Regions from separate parts of the Devosia sp. LjRoot3 genome, predicted to be linked through region 3. Evidence: predicted binding sites of a transcription regulator. Region 3 holds the regulator's gene; each other region holds the start of a gene.
What was found. The regulator PhoB, encoded in region 3, activates phosphate uptake and scavenging genes when phosphate is short. The targets are predictions, from matches to a motif close to TGTCATNNANCTGTCAT.
Positions count from the first base shown of each region.

Region 1: a site for PhoB is predicted at 6,751-6,767, ahead of ACSQ2A_RS07460 (YdcH family protein). Genes of this name have one in related genera too.
Region 2: a site for PhoB is predicted at 4,173-4,189, ahead of phnC (phosphonate ABC transporter ATP-binding protein). Genes of this name have one in related genera too.

Region 1 is NZ_CAXUPK020000002.1:88,417-98,044, reverse strand. It holds gene ACSQ2A_RS07505 (tryptophan-rich sensory protein) at 28-576, shown strand; gene ACSQ2A_RS07500 (DsbA family oxidoreductase) at 657-1,295, shown strand; gene ACSQ2A_RS07495 (alpha/beta hydrolase) at 1,401-2,213, shown strand; gene ACSQ2A_RS07490 (multidrug effflux MFS transporter) at 2,232-3,446, shown strand; gene rpsU (30S ribosomal protein S21) at 3,628-3,855, opposite strand; gene ACSQ2A_RS07480 (alpha/beta fold hydrolase) at 4,071-4,763, shown strand; gene ACSQ2A_RS07475 (5-(carboxyamino)imidazole ribonucleotide synthase) at 4,764-5,852, opposite strand; gene purE (5-(carboxyamino)imidazole ribonucleotide mutase) at 5,857-6,348, opposite strand; gene ACSQ2A_RS07465 (YdcH family protein) at 6,432-6,647, opposite strand; gene ACSQ2A_RS07460 (YdcH family protein) at 6,801-6,977, shown strand; gene ACSQ2A_RS07455 (sigma 54-interacting transcriptional regulator) at 7,171-8,655, shown strand; gene ACSQ2A_RS07450 (ABC-F family ATP-binding cassette domain-containing protein) at 8,857-9,628, shown strand, end outside.
Region 2 is NZ_CAXUPK020000003.1:599,396-609,023, forward strand. It holds gene phnE (phosphonate ABC transporter, permease protein PhnE) at 1-1,213, opposite strand, end outside; gene phnE (phosphonate ABC transporter, permease protein PhnE) at 1,215-2,189, opposite strand; gene phnD (phosphonate ABC transporter substrate-binding protein) at 2,325-3,233, opposite strand; gene phnC (phosphonate ABC transporter ATP-binding protein) at 3,289-4,116, opposite strand; gene ACSQ2A_RS13960 (DapH/DapD/GlmU-related protein) at 4,324-4,935, opposite strand; gene phnL (phosphonate C-P lyase system protein PhnL) at 4,932-5,636, opposite strand; gene phnK (phosphonate C-P lyase system protein PhnK) at 5,636-6,412, opposite strand; gene ACSQ2A_RS13975 (alpha-D-ribose 1-methylphosphonate 5-phosphate C-P-lyase PhnJ) at 6,608-7,483, opposite strand; gene ACSQ2A_RS13980 (carbon-phosphorus lyase complex subunit PhnI) at 7,480-8,571, opposite strand; gene phnH (phosphonate C-P lyase system protein PhnH) at 8,573-9,169, opposite strand; gene phnG (phosphonate C-P lyase system protein PhnG) at 9,169-9,624, opposite strand.
Region 3 is NZ_CAXUPK020000003.1:195,031-204,658, forward strand. It holds gene pstC (phosphate ABC transporter permease subunit PstC) at 1-1,175, shown strand, start outside; gene pstA (phosphate ABC transporter permease PstA) at 1,177-2,544, shown strand; gene pstB (phosphate ABC transporter ATP-binding protein PstB) at 2,610-3,392, shown strand; gene phoU (phosphate signaling complex protein PhoU) at 3,416-4,126, shown strand; gene phoB (phosphate regulon transcriptional regulator PhoB) at 4,250-4,951, shown strand; gene ACSQ2A_RS11925 (MYG1 family protein) at 5,252-6,178, shown strand; gene rpsU (30S ribosomal protein S21) at 6,386-6,658, shown strand; gene ACSQ2A_RS11935 (hypothetical protein) at 6,723-6,974, opposite strand; gene ACSQ2A_RS11940 (hypothetical protein) at 7,136-7,390, opposite strand; gene ACSQ2A_RS11945 (cold-shock protein) at 7,542-7,748, opposite strand; gene ACSQ2A_RS11950 (YaiI/YqxD family protein) at 7,972-8,421, opposite strand; gene ACSQ2A_RS11955 (MFS transporter) at 8,424-9,628, opposite strand, start outside.

The DNA of each region.
Region 1 (9,628 bases), on a different contig from region 3:
CCCGACAATGAACAGCGGGAGCCGCAAATGGCGACCTTGACGGCGAAAGAAAATAGCCTGCATCCGACCGCTCACGCGGTCGATTTCGGCGCCTTGGCACGCCTGGCGCTCTCAGCCGTTCTGCCGCTTGCCGCCTTTGGCGCCGCCAATTTCCTGGCCGAAGCTGCCGGCCTCCAGCCGCACTTCTTCTCGCCTGCCGGGCTTCCGGGCTGGGCCGGTGCCGCCATTCATCTCGTCCTGCTGTTTTCCGTCGGTCTCGCCAGCGGCCTTGCCGCGAACAAGAACGGCAATGTCCTCCCCTGGGGCATCGCGCTCGTCGCTGCCATGATCGCATTCCCTTTTCCCGCTGCCGCGCTCGATTCCCTTGCTCTGGCGCTGGTCATGACCACGGTCCTGCTCCTCGCCCTGGCCACCAGCCTCCGCGTCGCCACGGCCTCCCCTCTTGGCGGCTGGTTGATGCTGCCGCTCCTTGTCTGGGTCGGCTTTGGCGCCGCTCTCGGCCTTGCTGTCGCTGCCGCCTGGAGCCCGCCCTTCGCCTTGATCAACGCGCAAAATCCGGCACCGGCAGCAAGCTAGGTCAGTTACCGCAAAGTGCCTTCTTGCGAGCCGCGCCTCTGCGTTCCATGTGAGGGCAATCTCATCTACTGGAGCGCAAGATGGCTCGCTTGCTCAAGATCGATGTCTTTACCGATGTCGTATGCCCCTGGTGCCTCGTCGGCTCGGCCCGTCTGGACCAGGCCCTCGCCAAACTCCCCGAAGACGTTGAAGTGGTCGTTGAAAACCACCCCTTCTATCTCGATCCCACCGTTCCGCCCGAAGGCGTCGATGTCGGCGAAATGCTGAAGGCCAAGTATGGCCGCGACCCCAAGGAAATGTGGGCGCGCGTTGAAGGCGAAGCCAAGAAAGCTGGCATCGATCTCGACCTCTCCCAGCAGCCGCGCATGTTCAACACTGCCAAGGCGCACACCATCACCCGGCTCTCAAAGCCCAATGGCAATCAGCACGAACTGGCCAATGCCATTGCCGAGGCCTATTTCCTCGACCACCAGCAGATCAACGACGACAACACTCTGGCCGATGTCGCGGTGAAATTCGGCTGGGATCGCGGCGACGCGCTCGACGCCATGAACGACGCCAACGAGCTCTCGATCACCGAACAGCTCGCGACCTCCGCCGCCCAGCAGGGCATTCGCGGCGTTCCCTTCTTCGTCTTCGGCGAGAAATACGCCCTGTCAGGCGCCCAGCCCGACGAGGTTTTTGCCCAGGCGCTCGACAAGACGATTTCCGAACTGTGACCCCAGGCATGTCTCCCGAAAGTGGCCACCGGTTTCGGGACAAAGACATGCTCAAAGACGCCGGGCCTGCTATAGGCTAGGCAAAGTCTGTTCGGGAACACGCCGGTGAAATTCATCCGCATCGGGGCCATTGCCCTCGTCCTCCTGGTCCTCGTGGTTTACACGGGGGCCGTGGGCTTCATGTATTTCAACCAGCGCGCCCTGCAATATGAGGCGACGGGCGAAGTAACGCCCCTCGCCGAAGCCGCACTCCCCAACGCCACGGAAATTTCCATTCCCGTCGATGGCGCCGTCATCAATGGCTGGTACCAGCCGCCCCAGCCCGGCAAGCCGCTGATCGTCTACTACAAGGGCAATTCCGGCAGCTTCTCGGGCGAACACGTCCGCTACGAACGCTTCGTCTCGGAGGGCTTTGGCTTTCTCGCCTTCGATTATCGCGGTTTTCCTATGTCTCCCGGCACCATCACCGAAGCCGGCATTTTAGCCGACGCCATCGCCGCCTATGACTGGGCCGCGACGCAAAACGTTCCCATCGTCATCTGGGGCCGCTCGCTCGGTACGGGCCCGGCGACCTATGTCGCCAGCGAGCGGGACGCCAAGGCGCTGCTGCTCGAAACGCCCTTCCTTTCCGCCGTCACCGTTGCCGCCGAACGCTATCCCATTCTTCCGGTGAACTGGGTCATGCTCGACCAGTTCCGCTCCAATGAGTGGATCGCCGATGTCACCGAGCCCGTCATGGTCGCCCACGGCACCGGTGACCGCACCATCGACGTCTCCAATGGCGAACGCCTCTATGCCCTCGCCCCCAATCCCGACGAACTCTGGATCGTCCCCGAAGCCGGCCACTCCGACCTCTGGAAAGCCGGCATCTGGGACAAGGCCAGGGCCTTCTTCATCCGCGCGGGCGCAGTGAACTGACAAAGCCTATCTAGACCAATGACCGACCAGTCCAGCACAGTTTCCCCCGCCATGTCCGGCCGTCGCACGGCCATCATCGGCGGCCTCATGGTCGCCACCGGCCCCCTGAGCCTCACGCTCTACGCCCCGGCCCTGCCCTCCCTCGTCACCGATCTCGGCACCACCGATGCCGGCGGCAAGCTGACCCTCACCGTCTATTTCGCCGCCTTCGCCCTCGCCCAGCTCATCTGCGGCCCGCTCTCCGATCGTTTTGGGCGCCGCGCCATCGGCATCGCCTTCTTCGCCATCTACGTCCTCGGCGGTCTTGTCGCCACCTTCGCCCCGAGCCTCGAAGTCCTGCTCCTTGGCCGCGTGCTGCAAGGCTTTGGCGTCTCCGCCGGCGTCGCCCTGTCGCGCGCCATGGTGCGCGATCTCTTTGTCGGCCGCGAAGCCATCGGCATCCTTACTCTCATCAACCTCGTGCTGACCGTCGCGCCCGCCGTCGCCCCGACCCTCGGCAGCGTCATCATGCTCGTCGGCACCTGGCACATCATGTTCGTGATCATGGCCGGTTTCGGCCTCGCCATCATCGCCCTGCTCGGCTTTTCCGCCCGCGAAACCCTGCCCGAAGACCGACGCGTCCCCCTAAAACCGTCCACCATCATCGGCAACTACGGCCGCCTGCTGCGCGCCCCAGCCTTCCTCCTGCCCGCCGGCACCCTCGCCGCCGCCTTCGGTGGCTTTTACGCCTCGGCCGCCCTGCTGCCCTTCGTGCTCATCGACCAGATCGGCCTGACGCCCTTCCAGTTCGCCATGGCCATGCTGATCCAGACCGGCTCCTTCATTACCGGCAACCTCATTGCCGCGCGCCTCTCAAAGCATCTCGATGGCTGGCAACTGGTCGCCATCGGCCTCGTGCTGATCGCCCTCGCCGGCCTCGGCTACGCCGTGGGTCCGCGCCTCTGGCCCAATGAGGTCCTGGCCGTAATGATCCCGGTCGGATTCTGGATGCTCTCGCTCGCCTGCCTCAGCCCCAGCGCCACCGCCGCCGCCATGTCCGGCTTCGGCGAAATCGCCGGCTCTGCCGGCGCGCTGACCGGCTTCTTCCAGATGGGCGGCGGTTTTCTGGCATCCCTCGCCGGCACGCTTCTCTTCCCCGAAGCCCGCACGGCCCTCGTCACGCTCATGCCCGGCCTCGCAGCCCTCGCGATCGCTCTCGCGCTGACCGACCTCTGGCGCCTGCGCCGGGCCTAGAGCCAGCGCCCATCGCCCCCTCCATCGTCATTGCCGGGCTTGTCCCGGCAATCCATCTCGCCTCCGCTGGGGACCACCGGTGACAAGTCCCGTGGTGACGATCGTGGGGAAATACAAAACCCCAAAACAAAACGCCGCCCCGAAGGACGGCGTTTTCAAATTTCTTGACGCTTCGCGCTGACTAGCTGCGCGGCGCTGGAGCGGCGATCAAGCCTTCGCGCTGTGCGCGCTTGCGAGCCAGCTTGCGGGCGCGACGAACGGCCTCGGCCTTCTGGCGAGCCTTCTTCTCAGAGGGCTTTTCGTAGTAGTTGCGCAGCTTCATTTCGCGGAAGACGCCTTCGCGCTGCAGCTTCTTCTTCAGGGCGCGCAGCGCCTGGTCTACATTGTTATCGCGAACGACTACTTGCAAAGGTCAACTGCCCCTTCAAAGCTTTGGCAAATTGTTTTGGATAGGAGCGAAACAGCCATAACAACCACTTCGCCGACCAGCCGAGCCGGTCACCGTGGCGCGCTATATAGCTCGCCTCTTGGGACTTGTCCACATGCGAGTCAGGAAATTCGGCGTATTGCCTGAATTTCCGAAGCGGTCTACCGCTTCTTTACTGCTCTCAAGAGGTTGGACCCGTGCTCACCCCCATCGTCCTCCTGCCTGGCCTGCTTTGCGATGCCCGCCTCTGGCGCGACGTAGTCCTGCCCCTGCGCGACACTATCGCGCCCATGGTCGCCGACCTCACGCTCGATGAATCCGTCGCCGCCATGGCAAGCCGCACTCTCGCGGCAGCGCCGCCCAAATTTGCCCTGGCCGGCCTTTCCATGGGCGGCTATGTCGCGCTCGAAATCATGCGCCAGGCGCCCGACCGCGTCACCCACCTTGCCCTTCTCGACACCTCCGCCCGACCAGACAGCGACGAGCGCCGCGAGGCCCGGCGCAAGGGCATCGAGAACGTCAAACTCGGAAAATTCATCGGCGTCTCGCGCAGCCTGCTGCCGAGCCTCGTCGCCAAGCGCAATCTCAACACGCCGCTCGCCGAGGAAGTGCAGGCCATGGCCGAACGCCTCGGCCAGGACGCCTATATCCGCCAGCAGCAAGCCATTTTGGGCCGTCCCGATTCCCGCCCCGACCTCGCCGGCATCAAGGTGCCAACCCTGATCGGCGTCGGCACTGAGGACGTCCTCACGCCCATGGAGCTGGCCGAGGAAATGGCCGCAACCGTCCCCCATGCCGACATCGTCCGCTTCGCCAAAAGCGCCCACCTGCCGACCATGGAAAACCCCAAAGCCGTCGCCGACGCTTTTGGGAACTGGCTCGCCCGCTAGTTAGTCAGGCCGCGTGATCCGGTTAATGTGCCCCATCTTCCGCCCCGGCCGCGCTTCCGCCTTGCCGTAAAGATGCGGCTGGGTATCGCCGTCGATGCCGTCAGGCACCACGTCCACTTCGTCACCGACAAGATTCTGCATCACCACATCGGCATAGCGCCGCGGGTCGCCCAGCGGCCAGCCGGCCACCGCCCGCATGTGCTGCTCGAACTGGTCGGTAAGGCACACAGCCTCCGTCCAGTGCCCCGAATTGTGCACGCGCGGCGCGATCTCGTTGACCACCAGACTTGGCCGCTCTCCACCGAGCACGAAGAATTCCACGCCAAGAACCCCGACATAGTCGAGCGCCACGACAATCACCTTGGCGAGCATTGCAGCTTGCTTGGCAAGGCCCGGCGCAACATCGGCCGGCACGGTCGAAGTGTAGAGAATATGGTGTCTATGCACATTCTCGGCCGGATCGAACGCCCGCACCGAACCATCGGCCCCGCGCGCCACGACCACCGAAATTTCCTTCTCGAAGGGCACGAACCCTTCCAGCACCAGCGGATGCGGTTTCAGCTCGGCAAACGCCGCCTCGGCATCGCCCGGTTCGCGCAGCACCCGCTGCCCCTTGCCGTCATAGCCAAGCCGCGTCGTCTTCAGCACCGCCGGCAGTCCCAGCTCCGCCACCGCCGCCTTCAAATCATCGAGCGAATGCACCGCCCGATAGGGGGCCACTGGAATATTCTTCGAGGCCAAGAATCCCTTTTCGGCCAACCGGTCCTGCGAGATCGCCAGTGCATTGGCGCCCGGCCGCAGCGGCTTCAGGGCGCCCAAGATTTCCGCGGTCGCCGCCGGCACATTCTCGAATTCATAGGTGATGACATCGACCTCAGCCGCAAATTCACGCAGCGCCGCCTCGTCATCATATGCCGCCACCGTCTTGAACGGCGTCACATCAAATGCCGGGCTCTGCGGGTCCGGGCAATAGATATGGCTCTTCAATCCCAGCTTGGCGCCGGCCAAAGCCAGCATGCGGCCAAGCTGCCCGCCCCCCAGAATACCGATGGTGGAACCAGGACGCAGCGAGACGGATGAATCGGACAAGGCTCTACTCGGTATCGGAAGGAAATTGCGGGACGGAGGCTGTCTGCCGCGCGCGATGCGCATCGAGCCGGTCGGCCAGTTCATCATCGTTGAGGGCAAGGACGGCAGCCGCCAGCAGCGCCGCATTGATTGCGCCCGGCTCGCCAATGGCCAGCGTCCCCACGGGCACGCCGCCCGGCATCTGCACGATGGAATAAAGACTATCCATGCCGCTCAGCGCCTTCGAGCGCACCGGCACGCCGAACACCGGCAGCGGCGTCAACGCCGCGATCATGCCCGGCAGGTGCGCGGCGCCCCCGGCCCCGGCAATGATGATCTTAAAACCCTCGGCCTTGGCGTTCATGGCGAAATCGACCATCCGCTCGGGCGTACGATGCGCCGAGACGATCCGCGCCTCATATTCCACTTCGAGATTTTCGAGGGTTTCGGCGGCCAGCCGCATGGTGGGCCAGTCCGATTGGCTGCCCATGACAATGGCAACAGGTGGCTTGAGCATGGCGAGTTCTCCCCCTGCCGCTCCGCAAAGCGCGCATCTAGCCTAAAATGCGGCAGCGCTCAAGGCGTGAGCCGCCAAAAGCGTCAGGCGATAATGTCGGGAAGCAGGAAGCTTTCAAGCTGCACGATGCGATCTTTCAGCGCCAGCTTGCGCTTCTTGAGCCGCTGCACCAGCATCCGGTCGGCAAATTGCGATTGCGTCAAGGTATGGATGGCGGCATCGAGATCCGCATGTTCCTGGCGCTTTGTCGCCAGCTCCAGCCCAAACTGGGCTTCCTGTTCCTTGTCGAGCTGCAACATCCACGAAACCGGCTAGTCGTGCATCAAGTCACACTTGGTTAACGCATCGCATCACGATTTGCATCTCAATTCGATCACCCCCTTTTGAGGCGGTCGACAAAGCGTGAAAGATTTGTGACTATGCCTTCGTCCACGATGTCGAAGGAGTTGTCTATGACCACTGAAGGCCACATCGCAGCGCTGGAAAGGCGCCACCAGGAACTGGACCGGCAGATTCAGGCAGAGATGCAGAATCGCCAATATGATGACCTGATGGTCTCAACGCTGAAACGCAAAAAGCTGGAAGTAAAAGACGAAATCACCCGCTACAATGTGATGGAGCGGAACTAGTCTGGTTGGACGACCAAAGGTTCTGAACTCAGGGGGTCACGGAATTTTCCGCGGCCCTTTTTATTTGCCCTGCCGTGCGCGGCAACGTAGACCAATTCATTAGGATTAACACCCTCTTAAGTCCCTTTCCTCATTCTCTCCCAAAACGGCACACCCGATTCGTGCCGAGCAACGAATTGAACTTGGGATAGGTATGACGCGCGTTCTTGTGGTCGACGACGATCCGGTGCAGCTGCGCCTGACGGCTGAAATTGCTAACCGTGCCGGCTTCAAGCCGCTGACCGCCACCGGCGGCGAACAGGCGCTCGCCATTCTGCGCGACGACCGCCAGATCGGCGCCATGATCCTCGATCTTGTCATGCCCGATCTCGACGGCATGGGCGTGATGGCCGCCATGCGCGCCGAGGGCCTGACGACCCCCGTCATCATCCAGACGGCCAACTCTTCGCTCGAGACGGTCATCTCCGCCATGCGCCAGGGCGCGGCCGACTATTTCGTCAAGCCCGTCTCGCCGGAACGCCTCGTCGTCTCGCTGCGCAATGCCCTCAAACTCGACACGCTCGAAGCCGCCATCCGCTCCGAACACGCCCGCCGCTCCGGCACGTTTTCGCCATCGGACATGATCGCCAGCGCTCCGGCCATGGCTCGCGTGCTCTCGCTCTCTGCAAAGGCGGCCAAAAGCCCGATCCCCGTCCTCATCGAGGGCGAAACCGGCGTCGGCAAGGAACTGGTCGCCCGCATCATCCAGGGCGGTTCGGACCGCGCCGGCAAACCCTTCATCACCGTCAACTGCGGCGCCATCCCGCCCAATCTCGTCGAATCCGTCCTCTTCGGCCACAAGAAGGGTGCCTTCACCGGCGCCATTGCGGATCAGCCGGGCAAATTCGCCGAGGCTCACAATGGCACCCTCTTCCTCGACGAAGTCGGCGAGCTGCCCCTCGAAACGCAGGTGAAACTCCTGCGCGCCCTCCAGGAAGGCGAGATAGAACCGGTCGGCGCTACTCGCCCCGAAAAGGTCAATGTCCGCCTGATCTCGGCCACCAACCGGCGCCTCCTCAATCTCGCCAAGTCAGGCGAATTCCGCGAAGACCTGTTCTATCGCCTCAACGTCTTCCCCATTTACGTGCCGCCCCTGCGCGAGCGCCTTGAAGATCTGACCGCCCTTACGTCCCACTTCATCGCCCGCTTCGCCGCCGAAGCCGGCAAGCGCGTCCTGGGCCTCACGCCCACGGCGCTCGACCTGCTCGCGTCCTACGACTGGCCGGGCAATGTCCGCCAGCTCGAAAACGCCTGCTATCGTGCCGTGGTGCTGGCCGACGCGGCTTTCCTCGAAGTCGAGGATTTCCCGCAAATCCTCGCCCAGGCCGCTGGCCGCGAAGAGGCCGTCCGCGCCACCGAACAGGCCGCGGTTCTTGCCGCACCGATCCACATCGACAGCGCCCCCGCGCGCCTCCGCGCCGAACCCGCGCCCCAAACTATGCAGGATCGTTTCCTCAATGCCTCGGGCGACCTGCAGGCCCTCTCCGATATCGAGCGCGAAGCCATTGCCTTTGCCATCGACTATCACGGCGGCCGCATGTCCCGCGTCGCCCGCGCCCTCGGCATCGGCCGCTCGACGCTCTACCGAAAACTTCACGAATACGGCATGGCCGAAGGCCTCATCAACGACGCCGCCTGACGCTTTTGCCTTTTGGCATAGCCGATGTGCCCGCGCGACGCTTGCGCCGCGCGGAGGACAATGCTTTAGGGGCGGCTCGTCTCAATTGAGCGGGCAGCCTGACCAGACGCCCCACCCTCGATTGTCACACCGGCGAAGGTCGGGATGACAAACGTTGCAGTGGCAGCGGCACGGATGCCCGCGTGTCTGAAAGCCCAAAAAATGATCCGCCTCGAAAGCATCGGCAAGCAAAACGGCAAGCAGATTGTCTTCATCGAGGCATCGGCAACCCTGCTCAAGGGCGAAAAGATCGGCCTCGTCGGTCCCAATGGCGCCGGCAAGACCACGCTTTTCCGCATGATCACCGGCGAGGAACAGCCTGACGAAGGCCAGGTCTCGGTCGAGCGCGGCACCACCATTGGCTATTTCAGCCAGGATGTCGGCGAAATGTCCGGCCGTAGCGCGGTCACCGAAGTCATGGATGGCGCCGGCCCCGTCAGCGCCATCGTCGTCGAAATGCGCGCCCTCGAAGCCGACATGGGCAATCCCGACAAGGCCGATGAGATGGACGCCATCATCGAGCGCTATGGGGAAATCCAGCACCAGTTCGAAGAACTCGACGGCTATTCCCTCGATGGCCGCGCCCGCGAAGTGCTTGATGGTCTCGGCTTCTCCCAGGAAATGATGGACGGCGATGTCGGCGCGCTTTCGGGCGGCTGGAAGATGCGCGTGGCCCTGGCCAAAATCCTCCTCATGCGTCCTGACGCGCTCCTCCTCGACGAACCCTCCAACCACCTCGATCTCGAAAGCCTGATCTGGCTCGAGGCCTTCTTGCAGAACTATCAGGGCGCCCTGTTCATGACCTCGCACGACCGCGAATTCATGAACCGCATCTGCACCAAGATCGTCGAAATCGACGCCGGCTCGCTCACCACCTATTCCGGCAATTACGAATTTTATCAGCAGCAGCGCGCCATCGCCGAAAAGAACCAGC
Region 2 (9,628 bases), 400 kb from region 3:
CGAGCAGCTTCAAACCAATACCACCCGCACCCACGGCACCGATCACCGTGGCCGAGCGCGTATTGCTCTCCCAAAAGTAGAGCGACTGCGACACGAACACCGGCAGCACCTGCGGCACCACGCCATAGCGATTGACCGAAGCCGGACTCGCACCCACCGACTTCATGCCCTCGCGCTGCTTGTCGTCCACATTCTCCAGCGCCTCGGCATAGACCTTCCCGAGCGCACCGGTATCGGTGAAGAAGATCGCCGCAATGCCGGGGATCGGGCCGGGGCCAAAGCCACGGGTAAAGAACAACGCCCAGATCAGCATGTCGACCGAGCGGATGAAGTCGAAGAACCGCTTCATCAGCCAGTTGGTCGTCCGGTTCGGCGTAATCGTCCGCGCCGCAAAGAAAGCCAACGGGAAGGCCAGCAGCGTCGCCAAGAGCGTACCGACGAAAGCCATCACCAGCGTCTGGAACAGCTTTACGAGAATATCCGCATGCTGCCAGGCCTGGTTATTGAGCCACTGGTTGACGACGAACTGCGCATTCGACATCTCGGGATTGACCCGGTCACCCGAGAACATCAGCCCGATCGAAGAGAAGAGATCATGGCCCCAGAGCGGCGACTTCGGATCGAAGAGGAAGTTCGCCCAGCCGAAGAACCGGCGCTGCACATAGACCTGATTGTCGCGGATCTCGGCCTGACCGGCGAAGCCGAAATCGACGATCACCTTCTGGCCGTCCTGCTGGATCGCAGCCGGCACGCCTTCCGGCGCAATCGCCGCATTCTCGGTAATGGCAACCGGCCAGGCTTCGCCACCGACAAAGACATTGACCTCGGTGGTCGTGATATCGAGCCGATCGGCCTCGCTACCAAAGGTAACCGTCACGCTGCCATCTTCATGCGCCGTCAGCCAGTCGATCGTCGCGCCCACCGGGTACTGCCCGCGGCTCGACCATTGCGGCGTGATCGTCCCATCCTCGCCAAAGCGCAGGCGCGGCGTGGCACGCCAGCTATACCAGTCCTGCACATAGATCGAGGCGCGATCCCATTTGCCGTTCTGCAATGCCGGCCCGACATTGAAGAAGAACCAGCAGAAAACGAGATAGGCCACCGTCACGCCGAGCCCGACGATCAGGCCGTGGCGCTTCAGGAACGAGGTCTTGAACACCTCGGGAAACTTCTGTTCGAGCCGAGCGCGCTCGGCAGCACTGATCGCTGACATATTACACGCTCGCCTTTCCGAAATTGAAGCTTGCATCGCCCACCAGGCGCCGGCGCAGCCAGCCCGAAAGCTGGTCGATGGCAATGATGGTCACGAGCAGGAGAATGATGATCGCATAAGTCTGGGCCGCATAATCGCGCCCGATCGACAGGCGAAACACCTCGCCGATACCGCCGCCACCCACTGCACCGATAATGGTCGAGGCGCGCACATTGATCTCCATGCGCAGCAGCCCATACGAAACAAAGTTCGGCATCACCTGCGGCACGATGGCGAAGCGCACGCGCTCCAGCCAGCTCGCGCCGACCGACTTCAGCCCCTCATCGGGCTTCATGTCGGCATTTTCCACCACCTCGAAGAACAGCTTTCCGAGCGCACCCACCGTATGCAGCGACACCGCCGCGATAGCCGCGATCGGCCCGATGGAGAGCACGGCAGTAAGCAGGCCAGCGATAACGATTTCCGGGAAAGCACGCATCACTTCCATGATGCGGCGAACGACCCAACGCACCGGCCCCGCGCCAACAAGGTTCGTGGCTGCGAAAAAGCACAGGCAGAAGGCAAAGGCGCCACCAATGATGGTCGAGACAATGGCGATATTCACCGTCACGATCAGCTGGTAGATGAAATTCGGAATATAGATCGTATCGGTCAGCCAGATATTGCTCGACGTATAGTCATACTTCGCTGACCCATCGAAATAGGGCGACTCGATCCCGAACATCGCGCGGAAGATCTCGAACGGATCGCGCGGCATAAAATTCTTGATGAAATCGAACATATAGGGGAGGCGTTCGAAGAACTTCCCCGAATTGGCCGAATTGGCATAGGACATCGCCGCAAACAGCGCGACCAAAACGCCCACGACGACGAGGATCGTATAGATCCGCCGCGTCATCACCTGGCTGCGATAATGCTCCAGCAGCGTCGCGCCCGCCGGCGAAAGTCCAGTCGAACTGTGGGTGGTATCGGCCATGGGCAGTCATCCATTCCACCGCGTCATTCCCGCGAAAGCGGGAATCTCTCTTGCAGAGACCCCCGCTTTCGCGGGGGTGACGTCGTGCTAAAACAGGAAGAGAGGCAGGACTGACCTGCCTCTCCCAGTAAGAAATTAACCGCCGATCACCGACTTACGAGCGTCGATGATGGTCTGGTAGAGCGGCTGGCCGGCGTCGACGAAGTTGGTGTAGCCACCAGCGGTGAACGCGTCGAAGCATTCGAAGTCGGTTTCCGGCAGGGCCTTGAAGAAGGCGGTAACCTGAGCCTTCGTTTCAGCCGGGAGCTTGTTGGAAACCATCAGCGGGCCGTTCGGGATGATCGGCGACTGCCAGACTTCAACCAGGTCGTCCATGTCGAGGAGCCCCTTGTCGACCATGATGCGCAGGTTGCCGGAAGTGTAGCCTTCCGAGAATTCGCCCTGGCCCGAACCGAAGGTGGTGCCAACATCCCAGGTGCCGTCGAGAACGCCGAGCACGAGGTTTTCGTGGCCGCCGCCAAAGCCGGTTTCGCCATAGAATTCAGCGATCGGAGCACCGATATCGGTCGGCAGCGAAACGTTCGGGATCAGGTAGCCGGAGGTCGAATCCGGGTCAGCAAAGCCGAGCTTCTTGCCCTTGGTCGAAGCGAGATCGGTGATGCCCGAGTCAGCGCGAGCAACCATGATCGTGTGGTAGCCGGTCGAACCGTCAGCCTGCTGGGTTGTAAGCACCGGGTCAACGGCTTCCGGATCCTGGAGGTAGATGGCGGCATAGGACGAAGCGCCCATGATGGCGATGTCGATGGTGCCACCGAGCAGGCCCTGGATGATGCCGTTATAGTCGGGCGACGGGAAGAACTGGACTTCCGAAACGCCGGTCGCAGCCTTCAGCGGCTCGGCGACGCATTCCGAACGACGCAGCTGGTCGGCTTCGTTTTCGCCGCCATCGAGGCCGATACGGAGGACGGTGACGTCCTGGGCGAAAGCAGCTGAAGACATCGAGAGGGCCACGGAGGCCAGGAGCAGTTTACGGATCGCGGACACGGGAAGTCTCCTTTGGTGACGCGGGATAGGTCTTCAGCCTCCAAGGGCCGATGACTTAGGGAGCCTGCTGCGCGTTGGTCGGCGTACGCGGCAGGAATTGGACGGGCGCGATCGAGGTCGAGGTCATGGCTTCCGAGAAAGCCTCCTTCAAACCATCGGCGCCGTAGATGGTGCGAGCGACGTCCGTCGTCAGCTCGTCAGGCGTACCGTCAAAAACCACTTGCCCCTGCGCCATGCCGACGATGCGTTCGCAGTAAGCGCGCGCCGTATCGAGCGTGTGGAGGTTGGTGATGACGGTGATGCCTTCGGCATTGATGTCACGGAGAGAGTCCATGACGATCTGCGCATTGCGCGGATCGAGGCTGGCGATCGGTTCGTCCGCCAGGATCATCTTTGGATTTTGCATCAGCGCCCGGGCAATGGCCACGCGCTGCTGCTGACCGCCCGAAAGCGTCTGCGCCCACTGCGTCGCGGTCTGCGCAATATCAAGCCGCTCCAACGCCTTAAGCGCCTCGAATTGCTCCTCAGGTGTGAACACCTGAAGCAAATTAAGAACCGGATTGCGGCCATTGAGCCGGCCGAGCATCACATTGGTGATGACATCAAGGCGCGGCACGAGGTTGAACTGCTGGAAGATCATGGCGCAGTCGCGCTGCCAGGCACGCAGCGCCTTGCCGCGCAGCTCCGACGTCTTCACGCCGTCATATTCGATATAGCCCGACGACACGTCATTGAGACGGTTGATCATGCGCAGCAGCGTCGACTTGCCGGCGCCCGAGCGGCCGATAATACCGACCATCTGGCCCTGCGGAATTTCGAGCGTCACATCATTGACGGCGACCTTGTCACCGAAGCGTCGTGTAACGTGCGAAATCTTGAGCATGCTTGGCGCCCCGCCTTTGAGATGGGCGACACCTAAGGGCCATGCATAACGTCAGCATAACGGTTGGATGACGGTTCCATGACCATCCACCGGGGCTGTCACAGTGCCGCGTCAGCAAATCCGGCCCTGACGCGCCTTCGGAAATCTCCTAACGAAGCGTCACAAACGAAAATCCCCGCTTGCGCGGGGATCGTGTCGTGACAACGTTCACTCATATTTCTCGAGAAAAGCCTCGATCCCGAGCGTCCGGAAATCCGGCAGCGCCACATGCAATTGCTCGTGGCTCCAGTCCCACCACTTCAACGCATCGAGCCGGCTGGCAATCGGATCGGAAAACCGCTGCCTGATCGTCTTGGCCGGCACGCCCACGGCAATGGCAAAATCCGCCACATCCTTGGTCACCACCGCATTGGAGCCAATAATCGCCCCATTGCCAATCTTCACCCCCGGCATGATCACCGCACCATGCCCGATCCAGGTATCGTGCCCGACACTGATCGGCGAACTCTCGCGCCACTCGAAGAACGAGGCATCATCCTCCTCGCCCTCAAAATACTGTGCCGAGCGATAGGTGAAGTGATGGAGCGAAGCCCGCTCCATCGGATGCATGCTCGCGTAAATGCGCACATTGGCGGCGATATTGGAAAACTTCCCGATCGTCGAATAGGCGATCTGCGTACCGCTGACACAGTAGGAATAGTCGCCCATGGTCGAATAGGCGACATGGCAGAACGCCCCGACCTCGGTGTATTTCCCCAGCGTCGACTGGTTCACCTTCGCCGTCTCATGCACCGACGGCGTTTCACTCAACTTCTTCATGCTGCCACCTTCGGCGCAAAGCCTGTCACATCGACGATCCGGTCGGCCACTTCCGCCCGCACGTCTTCGTCATGGAAAATCCCGAGCATGGCGACACCCTCGCGCTTCTTCTGCGCGATCATGCCCACCACCACCGCCCGATTGGCCGCATCGAGCGACGCCGTCGGTTCGTCCAGCAGCAACACCGGATGATGCGTGATAAAGCCACGCGCGATATTCACGCGCTGCTGCTCGCCACCCGAAAACGTCGCCGGCGGCAGGCTCCACAGCCGCTCCGGCAGATTGAGCCGGCTCAACATTTCGCCGGCGCGTCTCTGGGCTTCTTCTTTGTCGGTCCCACGCACCACCAGCGGTTCGGCCACCACGTCCAGCGCCGAAACACGCGGCACCGTGCGCAAAAACTGGCTGACATAGCCAATGGCATCGCGACGCAGGGTAAGCACAGTCCGTGGATCGGCACTGGCGAGATCGACTTGTTGCCCATCATGGGCAATGAGAACTTCGCCGCTATCGACGCCATAGTTCCCATAGACCATTTTCAGAATGGACGACTTGCCAGCGCCCGAAGGTCCGCCCAGCACGACACATTCGCCGGCATTGATGTCGAACGTGACATTTTCCACCACCGGCAGGCTGATCCCACCACGGAGGTGCATGGTGAAGGTTTTCGCTAGATTTCTTACGGATAGAGCGGTCATCATCACACCTGCAGGATCGAGCTGACGAGAAGCTGGGTATAGGGCTCGCGCGGATCGTCGAGCACCCGGTCGGTCAGCCCCGCCTCGATCACATGGCCGCCCTTCATCACAATCATGCGGTGCGACAACAGCCGTGCGACAGCCAGGTCATGGGTCACGACAATGGCCGAAAGCCCCAGCTCGCCCACCAACTGCCGCAGCAGATCGAGCAACCTCGCCTGCACCGACACGTCGAGCCCGCCAGTCGGCTCATCCATGAACACCAGCCGCGGCCCGGTCACGAGATTGCGCGCAATCTGCAAACGCTGCCGCATACCGCCCGAAAAACTCCGCGGCTGATCGTCGATCCGGTCCGCCGCAATTTCCACGCGCCCGAGCCAATCGAGCGCCGTGTCGCGGATTTTGCCATAGTGCCGATCGCCCACCGCCATCAACCGCTCGCCGACATTGGCGCCCGCCGAAACCGTCATGCGCAGCCCATCGGCGGGGTTCTGGTGCACAAAACCCCAGTCCGTCCGCGTCAGAAAACGCCTCTCGGCCTCACTAAGCTCATAAATATTGCGCCAGCTCTCATCGCGCATCCGATAGAGCGCCTCGCCCGAACTCGGTTCGAGATTGGCCGAAAGCGTATTGAGCAGCGTCGTCTTCCCCGAGCCGCTCTCGCCGACAATCGCCAGCACTTCGCCCGGATAAAGCTCGAAATTGACATCGGCACAGCCAAGCCGCGAGCCGTAATATTTGGTCAGGTTGCTTACACGCAGCAGCGGTTCGTCAGACATTGAAAGCTCCAGAGCGTGAGGCAAACACGGACCGTATTCTTCTCCCCCTCGGGGAGAAGGTGGCGCGCAGCGCCGGATGAGGGGGACGCTTCAGCGAGAGTGGAGAGATCCCCCTCACCGACTCGGCTTCGCCGAGCCACCTCTCCCCGAGGGGGAGAGGAACAGAGCTACCGTTCGCTGTAGTAGTGAGGCGCATCATTCCGCAGCCTCCTTCATCCCCAGAACCCCGACATGCCCCGCTTCCCGCCGCTCTTCGCAGTGGTCGGTGTCCGAGCACACATACATATGGCCGCCCCGGTCATCCAAAATGACCTCATCGAGATACACCTGCTCAGCGCCGCACAGCGCACACGGCTGCTCAAAGTGCTGGATGGTGAAGGGGTGATCTTCAAAGTCGAGGCTCACCACATCGGTATGCGGCGGCACCGCATAAATCCGGTGCTCGCGCCCTGCCCCGAAAAGCTGCAGCGCTTCCGAACGATGCATCTTGGGATTGTCAAACTTTGGCGTCGGGCTCGGGTCCATCACATAGCGACCCTCGACCTTCACCGGATAGGCATAGGTCGTGGCAATGCGCCCATGCCGCGCAATGTCCTCATAAAGCTTCACATGCATCAGCCCATATTCTTCGAGCGCATGCATTTTCCGCGTTTCGGTTTCGCGCGGCTCCAGAAAGCGCAGGGGCTCCGGGATCGGCACCTGATAGACAAGGATCTGCCCCGCCTCGAGCTTGCGCTCGGGAATACGGTGCCGCGTCTGGATGATCGTTGCCTCGGCCGTATGCGTCGTGGTTTGCACCTGCGCCACCTTGGCAAAGAAGGCCCGGATCGACACGGCGTTGGTCGTATCATCCGCCCCCTGGTCGATGACCTTGAGCACATCGTCCGGCCCGATGATCGACGCCGTCACCTGCACGCCGCCCGTCCCCCAACCATAGGGCATCGGCATTTCGCGCGACGAGAACGGCACCTGATAGCCAGGGATCGCCACGGCCTTCAGAATGGCCCGGCGGATCATCCGCTTGGTCTGCTCATCAAGATAGGCAAAGTTATAGTTCGCGACGGCGTTCATTCCGCAGCCTCCTGCTGTTCAGCGCGCGCCTCGTGTTCGGCCCGCATGCGCCGGATCAGGTCCAGCTCCGCCTGGAAATCGACATAGTGGGGCAGCTTTAGATGCTCGACGAAACCCGTCGCTTGCACATTGTCCGAGTGGGAAATGACGAATTCCTCGTCCTGCGCCGGCGCGGTAATATCCTCGCCGAATTCCTTGGCCCGCAGCGCCCGATCCACCAGCGACATGGCCATGGCCTTGCGCTCCGCCTGCCCGAAAACCAGCCCATAGCCGCGCGTAAACTGCGGCGGGATCTTTGCCGAGCCCTTGAACTGGTTGACCATCTGGCATTCGGTCACCCGAACGCGCCCCAGGCTCACCGCAAAGCCAAGCTCGGGAATATCGAACTCGACCTCGACTTCACCAATCCGGATTTCACCCACGAACGGATGCGTCCGCCCATAGCCACGCTGCGTCGAATAACCGAGCGCCAGCAGAAAGCCCTCGTCGCCGCGCGCCAAAGCCTGCAGCCTGAGATCACGATCCAGCGGAAAATCCAGGGGCTCGCGCGTCAGATCACCAACCTCTTGACCCTCAGCCAATTCGCCATCCGGCTCGATCAGCCCCTGACGCCCGAGCAGGTCCGTCACCCGCGGCGCCAGCCCATCCTCGGCCTCACGAACCGCCGGCACTTCGGCATCTTCGCCGACAATGCTCGGGTCCAGCAGGCGATGCGTATAGTCGAAGGTCGGTCCAAGCATCTGCCCACCCGGCAGGTCCTTGAAGGTCGCCGAAATACGCCGCTCGATCTTCATCGCCCCGGTGTCGATCGGCTCCGAATAGCCAAACCGCGGCAGCGTCGTGCGATAGGCACGAACCAAAAAGATCGCCTCGATCAGGTCGCCCCGCGCCTGCAAAATCGCCAGCGCCGCCAGCTCCCGGTCATAAAGCGAACCCTCGCCCATGGCGCGGTCCACCGCGAGACCCAACTGCTCGACAATCTGATCGAGCCGCAGCGCCGGCACCGAGCGATCACCGCGACGACGATCCGCCAGCAAGCGATGCGCATTGGCAATGGCGGCCTCGCCGCCCTTTACAGCTACGTACATCCTACGCCTCCACAATCCGGCTCGAGCGCGGCAGGCCCATCACCTGGCCACCGGCCACCAGCAGCAGGTCCACGCCCCGCGGAAACAGCTCGCGGTTGTCGCTCCACTGCGCGACGAAATTCCCCGGCAATCCCACCGGGCCGATCTCCTGCGTCTCGCGAATCCCCGGCCCGCGCAGCACCAGCTTTGCGCCGCCGTTCAACTCCGGCACTTCCGCAATGATGGTCGTCGAGCGATCGGGATATTCTTGGCTTCCAAGTTTGCAGCGCGCCAATTCCGGCATCGCATCGCCGAGCGCCACGAACGCGAAATTCGCCTTGGCCGGATCGTCGACCACGGTCGCGCCGGTATGAAACCCGACAAAACCCTTCACCGCGTCCACGTCTAGCGCCGGCGACAACCATATGGTCGTGTCGTGGTCGCTCAACGTTAGCAGTGTGCTAGCCAATTCACGTCCAAGTGCACCCGAACCGTCACTCGAACCCGCCAGTTTTTGCTGCGTTCCAGGGTTCGCCAGCGCATCCAGAACAGCCCGGAAAGCCGCCTGCGCATCGACAACCGGATCGGCAAAACCAGCGCCAAAATCATGGGAAAGCATCAGTTGTCCCCTCTCACCATGGTGAAAAAATCGACCCGCGTCGCCGCCGTTTCCTCGGCCCGCACGTCATCGCGCTCGGCGCCAAGTGCTTCCAGCGGCGCAATAATTTCCGCGTCCACCCTGGCCACATCGCGCTGCCGCACGGCATCGATCACCGCAATGGCTTCAGCCTTGTCGAGGTCGCGCCCCAAACAATACCCGTGCCCAACTTCCCCGGTTACAATCCGCACACTAGCCCGGCTCACCGTCGCCTCGCCCAGATTGAACGGCGCCCCGCCGCCACCGGCCCGACCGCGCACCATGACCAATCCGGTCTCTGGTCCGCGAATACGCTGATGCGCTGGTTGTTCGCCAAAAGCGGCCCAGCGCTCGGCCAACGCCTTGGACGGTGCCGATGCCAGAACATCCAGCGCCCGCTTTCTTGCGCGTTGCTCGGCAGAAATCTCTGTCGTCATGCTT
Region 3 (9,628 bases):
GCGGCGTCACCCACAATTACATTGTCTCCCTGATCCCGCAGGATACGCTCGTCTCGCTCGATCAGGTCGGCCTCAATGCCACCGTTGGCCGTATCCAGGCGATCGCCTCGGGTTATGGCGTGGCTGGCGAAATCGCACCCTATGAACAGTCCGCCGGCGACGCCCTGCGCTCGTTCAATTTCATCACCTTTGCTGGCACGCTCGTGCTCGCCGTCGTCGCTGGCGGCGCCGGTCTCATCTACGCCCGCTCCCGCATTACGGCGCGCCTCCGGGCCCGCAATTCGGTCGAGCGCGTCGTCAATGTCCTGCTGCTCGCCTGTTCTGCCGTCGCCATCCTGACCACGGTGGGCATCGTCGCCTCGCTCGTCACCGAGGCGCTGCGCTTCTTCACCTTCATCAATCCGCTCGATTTCTTCTTCGGCACCGTCTGGGCACCCAACAATGCCGGCGGCGACAATCACGGCTCCTATGGTCTCCTGCCGCTGCTCGCCGGCACGCTGATGATCACCGCCATCGCCATGCTGGTTGCTGTGCCTGTCGGTCTCCTCTCGGCAATCTATCTCAGCCAGTACGCGCCAAAGTCCTTCCGTGCTGTCGCCAAGCCGCTGATCGAAATTCTCGCCGGCATCCCGACCATCGTCTTCGGTTTCTTCGCCCTCGTCACGGTCGGCCCCTTCCTTCGCGATTTCGGCAATGCCATTGGGCTCCAGATCAGCGCCACCTCGGCCCTGACGGCGGGTGTCGTCATGGGCATCATGATCATCCCCTTCGTGTCATCCCTCTCCGATGACATCATGAACCAGGTGCCCCGCACCCTGCGCGATGGTGCCTATGGCCTGGGCGCCACCCAGTCCGAGACGATCCGCAACGTCCTCCTGCCCGCCGCCCTCCCCGGCATTGTCGGCGCCTTCCTCCTCGCCGTCAGCCGCGCCATTGGCGAAACCATGATCGTGGTGCTCGCCGCCGGTAACGCCCCGATCCTGCGCGGCAGCCCGTTCGAGCCGGTCTCGACCATCACCGTTTCCATCGTCAACCAGCTCACCGGCGATACCGATTTCACCGGCCCGCAGTCCCTGGTTGGCTTTGCCCTTGGTCTCACGCTCTTCGTCGTGACCCTCTGCCTCAACATCTTCGCCCTCTACATCGTCCGCCGCTTCCGGGAGCAGTACGAATAAAATGGCTACCGATATTCAGACTTTCCCCGAAAAAGCCTCGTCGGACCGCACCCGTATCATTCGCGCCGGCCTGCGTCGCCGCCACCTGAATGAGCAGATTTTCCGCGGTCTCGGCATCGCCGCCATTGCCGTCGCGCTCGGCTTCGTTGCCCTCCTCTTCGTGGACGTGTTCCGCAAGGGCATCCCGGCCTTCGTCCAGTCCAACCTGCACCTGTCGGTGACCTTCGACGCTGAAGTCATCGATGTCGGCCCGGCTCCGGCACGCGGCGATTTCGCCTCCGACGCCGAGTACACCGCCGCCAGCCTCAAGTGGCAGCGCGAGCTGGCCATGCTGAACTGGAACACCATCGTCGAAGCCTCCCTGCGCAAGGCTGCGCCGGAAGGTTTTGAGATCGACAGCAAGCAGATCCAGACGATCCCGGAAACCAACGCTCGTCACCAGATCCGCGAAATGTTCGTGGCCAATCCGTCCCTCCTCGGCCAGACCGTGGACGTCGACGTGCTGGCCTCCGCCAATGCCGCCAACTGGATCCGGGGCAATATCAACCGCGATCTCGGCGACGCTCAGCAGCAGCTTTCGGCGCCGGCCCGCCAGCTCATCGATACCTTCGTTGACAATGGCACGATCTCGAACGGCTTTGCCTGGACGATCTTCACCAATGTGGATAGCCGCTCGGCTCCCGCCTCCGCTGGTCTCCTTGGCGCCTTTGTCGGCACGCTCTGGATGATGCTGATCGTCATCGTGCTCGCCGTGCCGATCGGGGTTGCTGCCGCCATCTATCTCGAAGAGTTCGCGCCCAAGTCCCGCCTCACCGACCTCATCGAAGTCAACATCAACAACCTCGCCGCCGTCCCTTCGATCGTTTTCGGTCTCCTCGGCGCGGCGGTGTTCATCAACTGGTTCCACCTGCCGATCTCGGCTCCGCTGGTCGGTGGTCTGGTGCTGACCCTGATGACCCTGCCCACCATCATCATCGCCACCCGCGGCGCACTGATGGGCGTCTCCCCGGCCCTGCGCCAGGCGGCCCTGGGCATGGGCGCATCCAAGACGCAGATGGTCTTCCACCACGTCCTGCCAACGACCTTCCCGTCGATCCTCACGGCCACCATTCTCGGCGTCGCCCACGCTCTGGGCGAAACCGCGCCGCTCCTGCTCATCGGCATGAAGGCCTTCGTGGCCTCGGTCCCCGCGACGCCGCTCGATCAGGCCACGGCCCTCCCCGTCCAGATCTATCTCTGGCAGGGCAACGAAAACCGCAATTTCTTCGAACCCCGCACGGCCGCTGCCATCATGGTGCTGCTGGCGGTCATGATCCTGCTGAACGGCGTAGCGATCTATCTCCGCTCGCGCCTTGAAAAGCGTGCTTAAGGATGAGCCAAATGGATATGCTTGCCGGCAAGGTTAAGAAGACTTCCCTGAATCTGGACTCCGCCATGAACCCGACTGATGTGCTCGAACGCCCCATCCGCCTCACCGCTCGCGACGTGACCGTCCACTACGGCACCAAGCAGGCCCTGCACGGCATTTCGATCGACATCCCCGATCGCGCCGTCACTGCGTTCATCGGACCCTCGGGCTGCGGCAAGTCGACGTTCCTGCGCTGCATCAACCGCATGAACGACACCATCGAAGGCGCCAAGGTCGGCGGCACCATCAAGCTCGACGGCGAAGACATCTACGCCCCCGCGCTTGACGTCGTCGAACTGCGCGCCCGCATCGGCATGGTCTTCCAGAAGCCGAACCCCTTCCCCAAGTCGATCTACGACAACGTCGCCTATGGCCCCCGCATCCATGGTCTCGCCCGCAACAAGGCCGACCTCGACGAAATCGTCGTCTCGTCCCTGCGCAAGGCGGGCCTCTTCGAAGAAGTGAAGGATCGCCTGCAGGAGCCCGGCACCGGTCTCTCCGGCGGCCAGCAGCAGCGCCTCTGCATTGCCCGCGCCATCGCGGTCGGTCCGGAAGTGATCCTCATGGACGAGCCCTGCTCGGCCCTCGACCCGATCGCCACCGCCGTCATCGAAGAGCTGATCGACGAACTGCGCGAAAACTACACCATCGTCATCGTGACCCACTCGATGCAGCAGGCAGCCCGCGTTTCCCAGCGCACCGCCTTCTTCCACCTCGGCAACCTGATCGAACAGGGCCCGACCGAGGACATCTTCACCAATCCGGTGAACAAGCAGACCCAGGACTACATCATGGGCCGCATCGGCTGATCGCGGAACGAGGAACCAACATCATGCCCAATACCGCATCCGATCACATCGTCTCGTCCTTCACCGACGAACTCAACGCCCTGGCCCAGACCATTGCCGAAATGGGTGGCCAGGTCGAAGTCGCCATCGAGAACGGCACCAAGGCCCTTCTCAAGCTCGACCGCGAGCTGGCTGACCTCACCATCATCGCCGACCAACGCATCGACGACATGCAGCGCAAGATCGACGACATGTGCGTCTCGATCATCGCCCGCCGCCAGCCCATGGCCTCGGACCTGCGTTCGATCGTCACCGCCATCCACGTCGCCAACGACCTGGAACGCGTCGGCGATATGGCCAAGCAGCTTGCCCGTCGCTCGCTGAAACTCGAAGGCATCAACCTGCAGCCGACCTTCTACAACGGCGTCAAGAACATGACTGCCCTTGTCCTGCGTCAGCTCAAGGACGCCCTCGACGCCTATGCCAACCGCGACGCAGCCGCGTCGGTCGAAGTGTGCAACCGCGACGACGAAGTCGACGCCATGCACACCTCGCTGTTCCGCGAACTTCTGACCTACATGCTGGAAGATCCGCGCAACATCACCACCTGCACGCATCTGCTGTTCTGCGCCAAGAACCTCGAACGCATCGGCGACCACGCGACCAACATCGCCGAACGCGCCTACTACCTGCAGACCGGCAAGCAGCTGACCGCTGACGTGCAGGAACTGCACCGGACCCAGATCAAGGCATAGCCACTCTCGCCTTGTAACTACCCCAAACCAGCCACCATTTTCCTCAGGGGGCAGCAGAGGAAGATGGTGGCAAAAACAATGAAATGACGGCAGCATGCGGCTGCCGATCGATGGAGCACGCCTATGCCCGCGACCATTCTCGTTGTCGAAGACGAGGGCGATATCGCCATTCTGCTGCGTTACAACCTCGAAGCCGAGGGTTTCCGCGTCGTCACCGCTGAAACCGGCGACGAGGCCCAGCACGCTATCGCCGAAAAGCTGCCCGACCTGATCCTGCTCGACTGGATGCTGCCCGAAATCTCCGGCATCGAACTCTGCCGCCGGCTCCGCGCCCGCGAAGAAACCTCGCGCATCCCGGTGATCATGCTCACCGCCCGCGGTGAAGAAGAAGAACGCGTCCGGGGCCTCTCGACCGGCGCCGACGACTACGTCGTAAAACCCTTCTCGGTCCCTGAGCTGGTTGCCCGCATCCACGCCCTCCTCCGCCGCGCCAACCCCAATCTGGTGACCGCAGCGCTGAAGGTCGGCGATCTCGAACTCGACCGCACCACCCACCGCGTCCGCCGCTCCACCCGCGACGTGCACCTGGGCCCCACCGAATATCGCCTGCTCGAATATCTCATGCGCCATCCCGGCCGCGTCTATTCGCGCGAGCAGCTTCTCGATGGCGTCTGGGGCAATGACGTCTATGTCGACGAGCGCACCGTCGACGTCCATATCGGCCGCCTCCGCCGCGCCATCAATCGCGGCCGCGAAAACGACCCGATCCGCACCGTCCGCGGCGCCGGCTACGCCTTCGACGAACGCTTCGGCCAACCAGCCTGAAGCCGCAAACTCGTTTATCTCAGCCTATCCCCGTAGCCCTCATGGTGAGGTGCGAAGCGCAAGCGTAGCCTCGAACCACGAGGGCGTGCCCCGATGCCTGGGTGCCACGCCCTCGTGGTTCGAGGCTTTACCCTGCAAGGCACCTCATCATGAGAGCCACTGCGAGATCGCGCCCTCACGCACCCGTTAACGTTTCGCTAACGATAACATTGCCTCCTCCCTCCAAAGCAGGGTAGCAAGGTCCGTCGGGGCCGAAAGGGTCGTGACGCCTCGATTGCCCAGTTCAGGACCGCCTCGCACATGACACCAGCTTTCCTCGTCACCCACTCCGGTGGTTTCCATGCCGATGAATTGCTGTCGAGCGTCATCCTGACCCGGCTGTTCCCCGCTGCCGAGATCGTGCGCAGCCGCGCGCCGGAGTGGATCACCCCTGCCCCCGATCGCATCATCTACGATGTCGGCGGCGCTTATGACGCCGAGGCCCGCATTTTCGATCACCACCAGCGCGGCGCACCGCTGCGCGACGATGGCCAGCCCTACAGTTCCTTTGGCCTTGTCTGGAAGCATTTCGGCCGCGACTACATCGCCTCCTTCGATGTTCCCGCTGAGCATGTCGAAAGCGTGCATGCCTCGGTGGATGGCAATCTCGTCCTGCCTATCGATCTCGTCGACAACGGCGCCGCCAGCCCCTCGGGTCCGCTGGCCGGCCTGTCGCTCTCTTCGCTCCTCGAAACCCTGAAACCTGACTTCGACGACCGCGACGCCGAGGCCGATCAGCAGGCGTTCCACAAGGCACTCATCATCGCCCGCAGCTTCGTCGAGGCGGCCGTCGCCCGCAGCGCGGCAAAGCTCCGCGCCGAGGCCCTCGTGACGAAGGCGATCGAGGCCACCGGCCCCGGTCGCGTGCTTGAACTGCCCATGGGCATGCCCTTCCGCGCCGCCATCGTGAAGGCCGGCGCCGATCACCTGCTCTTCGTCGTCCATCCGCGCGACAAGGACTGGTGCCTCACCGGCATCCGCCGCAGCGACGAGGGTTTTGAGCTGCGCGCCGATCTGCCCGCCGCCTGGGCGGGTCTCACCAACCATGATCTGGAAGTCGCCAGCGGCGTCGAAGGCGCCACCTTCTGCCACAACGGCCGTTTCATCGCCGCCGCCAAGACCCGGGCCGCCGCCCTCGCCATGGCCGACATCGCCGTGGCCGAAGCAATCGGCAGCCGCGCGGCCTGAGCGGCCCGGTTTCGGGACAAAGCCATACCTAGGAACAGGTATCTAAGGCGCCCCGGGCAAATCCCGCAGATTGCGACGTGGTTTAGACATCACAACCCCACTTCTCGGGTTGGCAGCGCCGACCGGGCCTGATAACGAAGTGCACCGATCACAGATCGACTCCGCCTGCCATTCATGGAGAAGGCGCACACCAAGTTAGGAAATTTTTTGCAGGTCCAGGTACGCGACAACAATGTCGACCAAGCCCTCCGCGTTCTCAAGAAGCGTCTTCAGCGCGAAGGCGTCTTCCGCGAGATGAAGCTCCGCAAGTATTTCGAGAAGCCCTCGGAAGCTCGCGTGCGCAAGAAGGCCGAAGCCATCCGCCGCAACCGTAAGGCTGCGCGTAAGCAGGCTATTCGCGAAGGTCTGATTGCTGCGCCCAAGCGTCCCGCAGGAAGCTTCGGCGGCCGTCCCGGTTCGGCTCCGCGTTCGCAGGCCTAAAACCTATATCCAGAACTGGTATCCAGTTCGGAACAAGCAAACGCCGGCCATATGGCCGGCGTTTTTATTGGCGCGTCCTGCGCGCCTGGCCGATGGTTTCCATCTGCCGATGCAGGGAGCGGATCTGGTCCGGCCCAAGCGTTTGTCCGCCGATCTTGAGCAAGGCGCCGTGAAGGCTCACGGGCGCTGCCTGTTCCATGGCGAACCGGATGGCCTTGGCGGCCGAGGAAAAGCGCCGCGCACCCTGTGCGAGTGCCGTTGCGGCGTCGCTGCCGAGGAACAGTTCCCCCGGAGCGCTTAGTATATGCGTATTCATTTCAGTCTTTCTTCCGGCCAGAGGCCGGCATTAGCCCGGCGCGAGTCGCGCCAGGGGCGGCATATTCGTGCACGTTATTGCATCGTGATTGTCTCACCCTCGTGACAACAACTGCCACGACCGGGAGATCAACCGACGCAAACCTTGAAGGGTGAGTGCGCTTACCGCTTGTTTACGGCGATGCTGAAGACGCTTGCGCCTTCGACATAGGCCGATTTGGACGCGTCGCTGGGCGAAAGATCGCCCTCTTCGACAACGCGTTCATTGGTCTCGCCGCGCGATTTTACCCGATACAGTACCGGGCCAGTCTCATGTGGGAGACACGAGATCACTTCGCAAGGGCCTGCAGGCCGATTGCTGTGACGCGGGGCGGAGCGCAGGTCGAGCATCTGGCCGACTTTATAGAGGTGAGACATCGAGCGCTCCTTTGGAAACCGGGGCGCAACCGCCCCGGCCAAACTCAAACACTAGCGTTTTCAGAAAGAGGCGAACCGCCTTCCGGTTTGAAAACGCTGCACAGCAAAGCCTGGTACACGTCGCGACCTCGAGGAGATCGCGATACGCGTCTTAGGCGAGCTGCACGTTGATTGCGGATTCACGACCGTCACGACCCTTTTCGAGGTCGAAGGTCACCTTCTGGCCGTCGGCAAGGCTGGAAATACCAGCACGTTCCAGCGCAGAAATGTGGACGAAGGCATCCTTACCGCCGCCATCGGGCGAGATAAAGCCGAAGCCCTTGGTCGAATTGAAGAATTTCACGGTGCCGTTGATCATTGGCGTCCTCATGAATTGGCTCGAAGCGGTGCAAGCGAGCGGTTCCCCTGCAGCAACATGCTACAGAAGCCTATTAACGTTTGCAGTTCGGAAGGAAAGCCAAGCAACCGGATCGGCCGGCAGGGTCAGTTCGCCAACGGGGGCAGAAAACGTATTCTCCAATAGTCTACGTCAAATGCGCCAAAGTCAAGGCGCGTGCGCCAAGCGCCCCGGCTGGCCCCGCTCAAGCCCGCTTGGCCCGCTGCACCAATGCATCGAACTGCTGCAGGAAGTTAGAGCGGTCCTTTGCCGAAAAAGCCGCATTGAACCCCCGGCTTTCCCCGGTTTCGCGCAGGTGCTGGTTCAGGTCCCGCATTGCCAGCGCCATGCCGATTGTATCGGTCGTAAAGAGTTTTCCCGTCGGCCCGATCGCCGCCCCGCCCTTGGCAAGGATCCGGCTCGCCAGCGGAATATCCGCGGTCACCACCAGGTCGCCCGGCACCGAATTCTCGACGATCCAGTCATCTGCCGCGTCCGCACCCTGCGGCACCATCACATTCCGCACCATCGGATCACGCGATGGTCGAAGCCCGAAATTGGCTACATAAGTGATCACCAGCCCATGCCGCTCGGCCACTCGCGCCGCCTCGTCCTTCACCGGACAGGCATCGGCATCGACGAAAACTGCAACCATGGCTACACCTCCGGGCTGTCGCGCAGCGGCGTCGTATCATCGAGTGGCACGGTCTGCCGCTCGATCATCCGGTGCACCACCGGCATGCCCGGTCCGCGATGCAGCGCCCGCAATTGCTCGGTATTATCCGCATCCGCCTTGGTGCGCCGAAGATTGTGCCGGACATAGTCGACCCAGGTCGGCACATGATAGCTCTCCACCCAGATGTAGGGCTTTTCGAGGTCGCGCAGCAGTCCCCACTGCCTTGCGCCATCGCGAATGCGGATACGCCGCCGCTCGCTCATCAGTGCCAGGAAGCGCGGAATATCCTCCTGCGCGATCTGGTAGTCGATCATGATCATGATCGGTCCGCTGCGCGGCATCAGGTCGAGTTTCAGCAGCGGCTCGTTGAACGTATCGAGCGGATTTAGATCACGCTCATTGAACTGCGGCAGCGGCAGCCTCAACCCCACCAGCAGACAAAGCACCAGCACGCCCGCCGCCAGCACCAGCGCCCATTGCGGATCGGCCGCGTCAGCCGTCATGCCCCAGACCCAGCTCCCCCCGGCCATGCCACCAAAGGTCGCCGTCTGATAGAGCGACAGCGCCCGCCCCACCACCCAGCGCGGTGCAGAAAGCTGGATCGACACATTGAACAGCGAGAGCGACAGCACCCAGCAGGCCCCCGCTGGCAACAGCACAAAGTGGCTCAACAACGGATCACGGCTGAACGCCAGCCCCAGACAGCTCAGCGCAAAGCCAAGACAGGCAATGCGTACAATGGCCTCATTGGAAAACCGCTGCCGCACTCGCCCATTGAGAACCGCACCGGCAATGGCCCCGAGCCCGAAACAACCCAGCAGCGTGCCATAGACCAGCGCGCCACCGCCCACATATTCCTCAGCCACCGAAGGCAGCAGCGCCATGATGACGATGGCAGCAAAGCCGAACAGAAAGCCGCGGAACAGCACCGACAGCAGGTTCGGGGACAGCGACACATAGCGCACGCCGGCCCACATGGCGCTGCCCAGGTGCTCGCGCGGCAGCCGCGCCTTGACCCTCTGCGGCTTCCACCGCCAAAGCGCCCCAATCAACGCCAGATAGGACACCGCGTTCACGGCAAAGGCCGCACTCGCCCCGGCAAAAGCCACGATCATGCCACCGACGGCCGGGCCGACGCTGCGCATCATGTTAAAACCCATGGCATTGAGCGTCACCGCACCCGGCA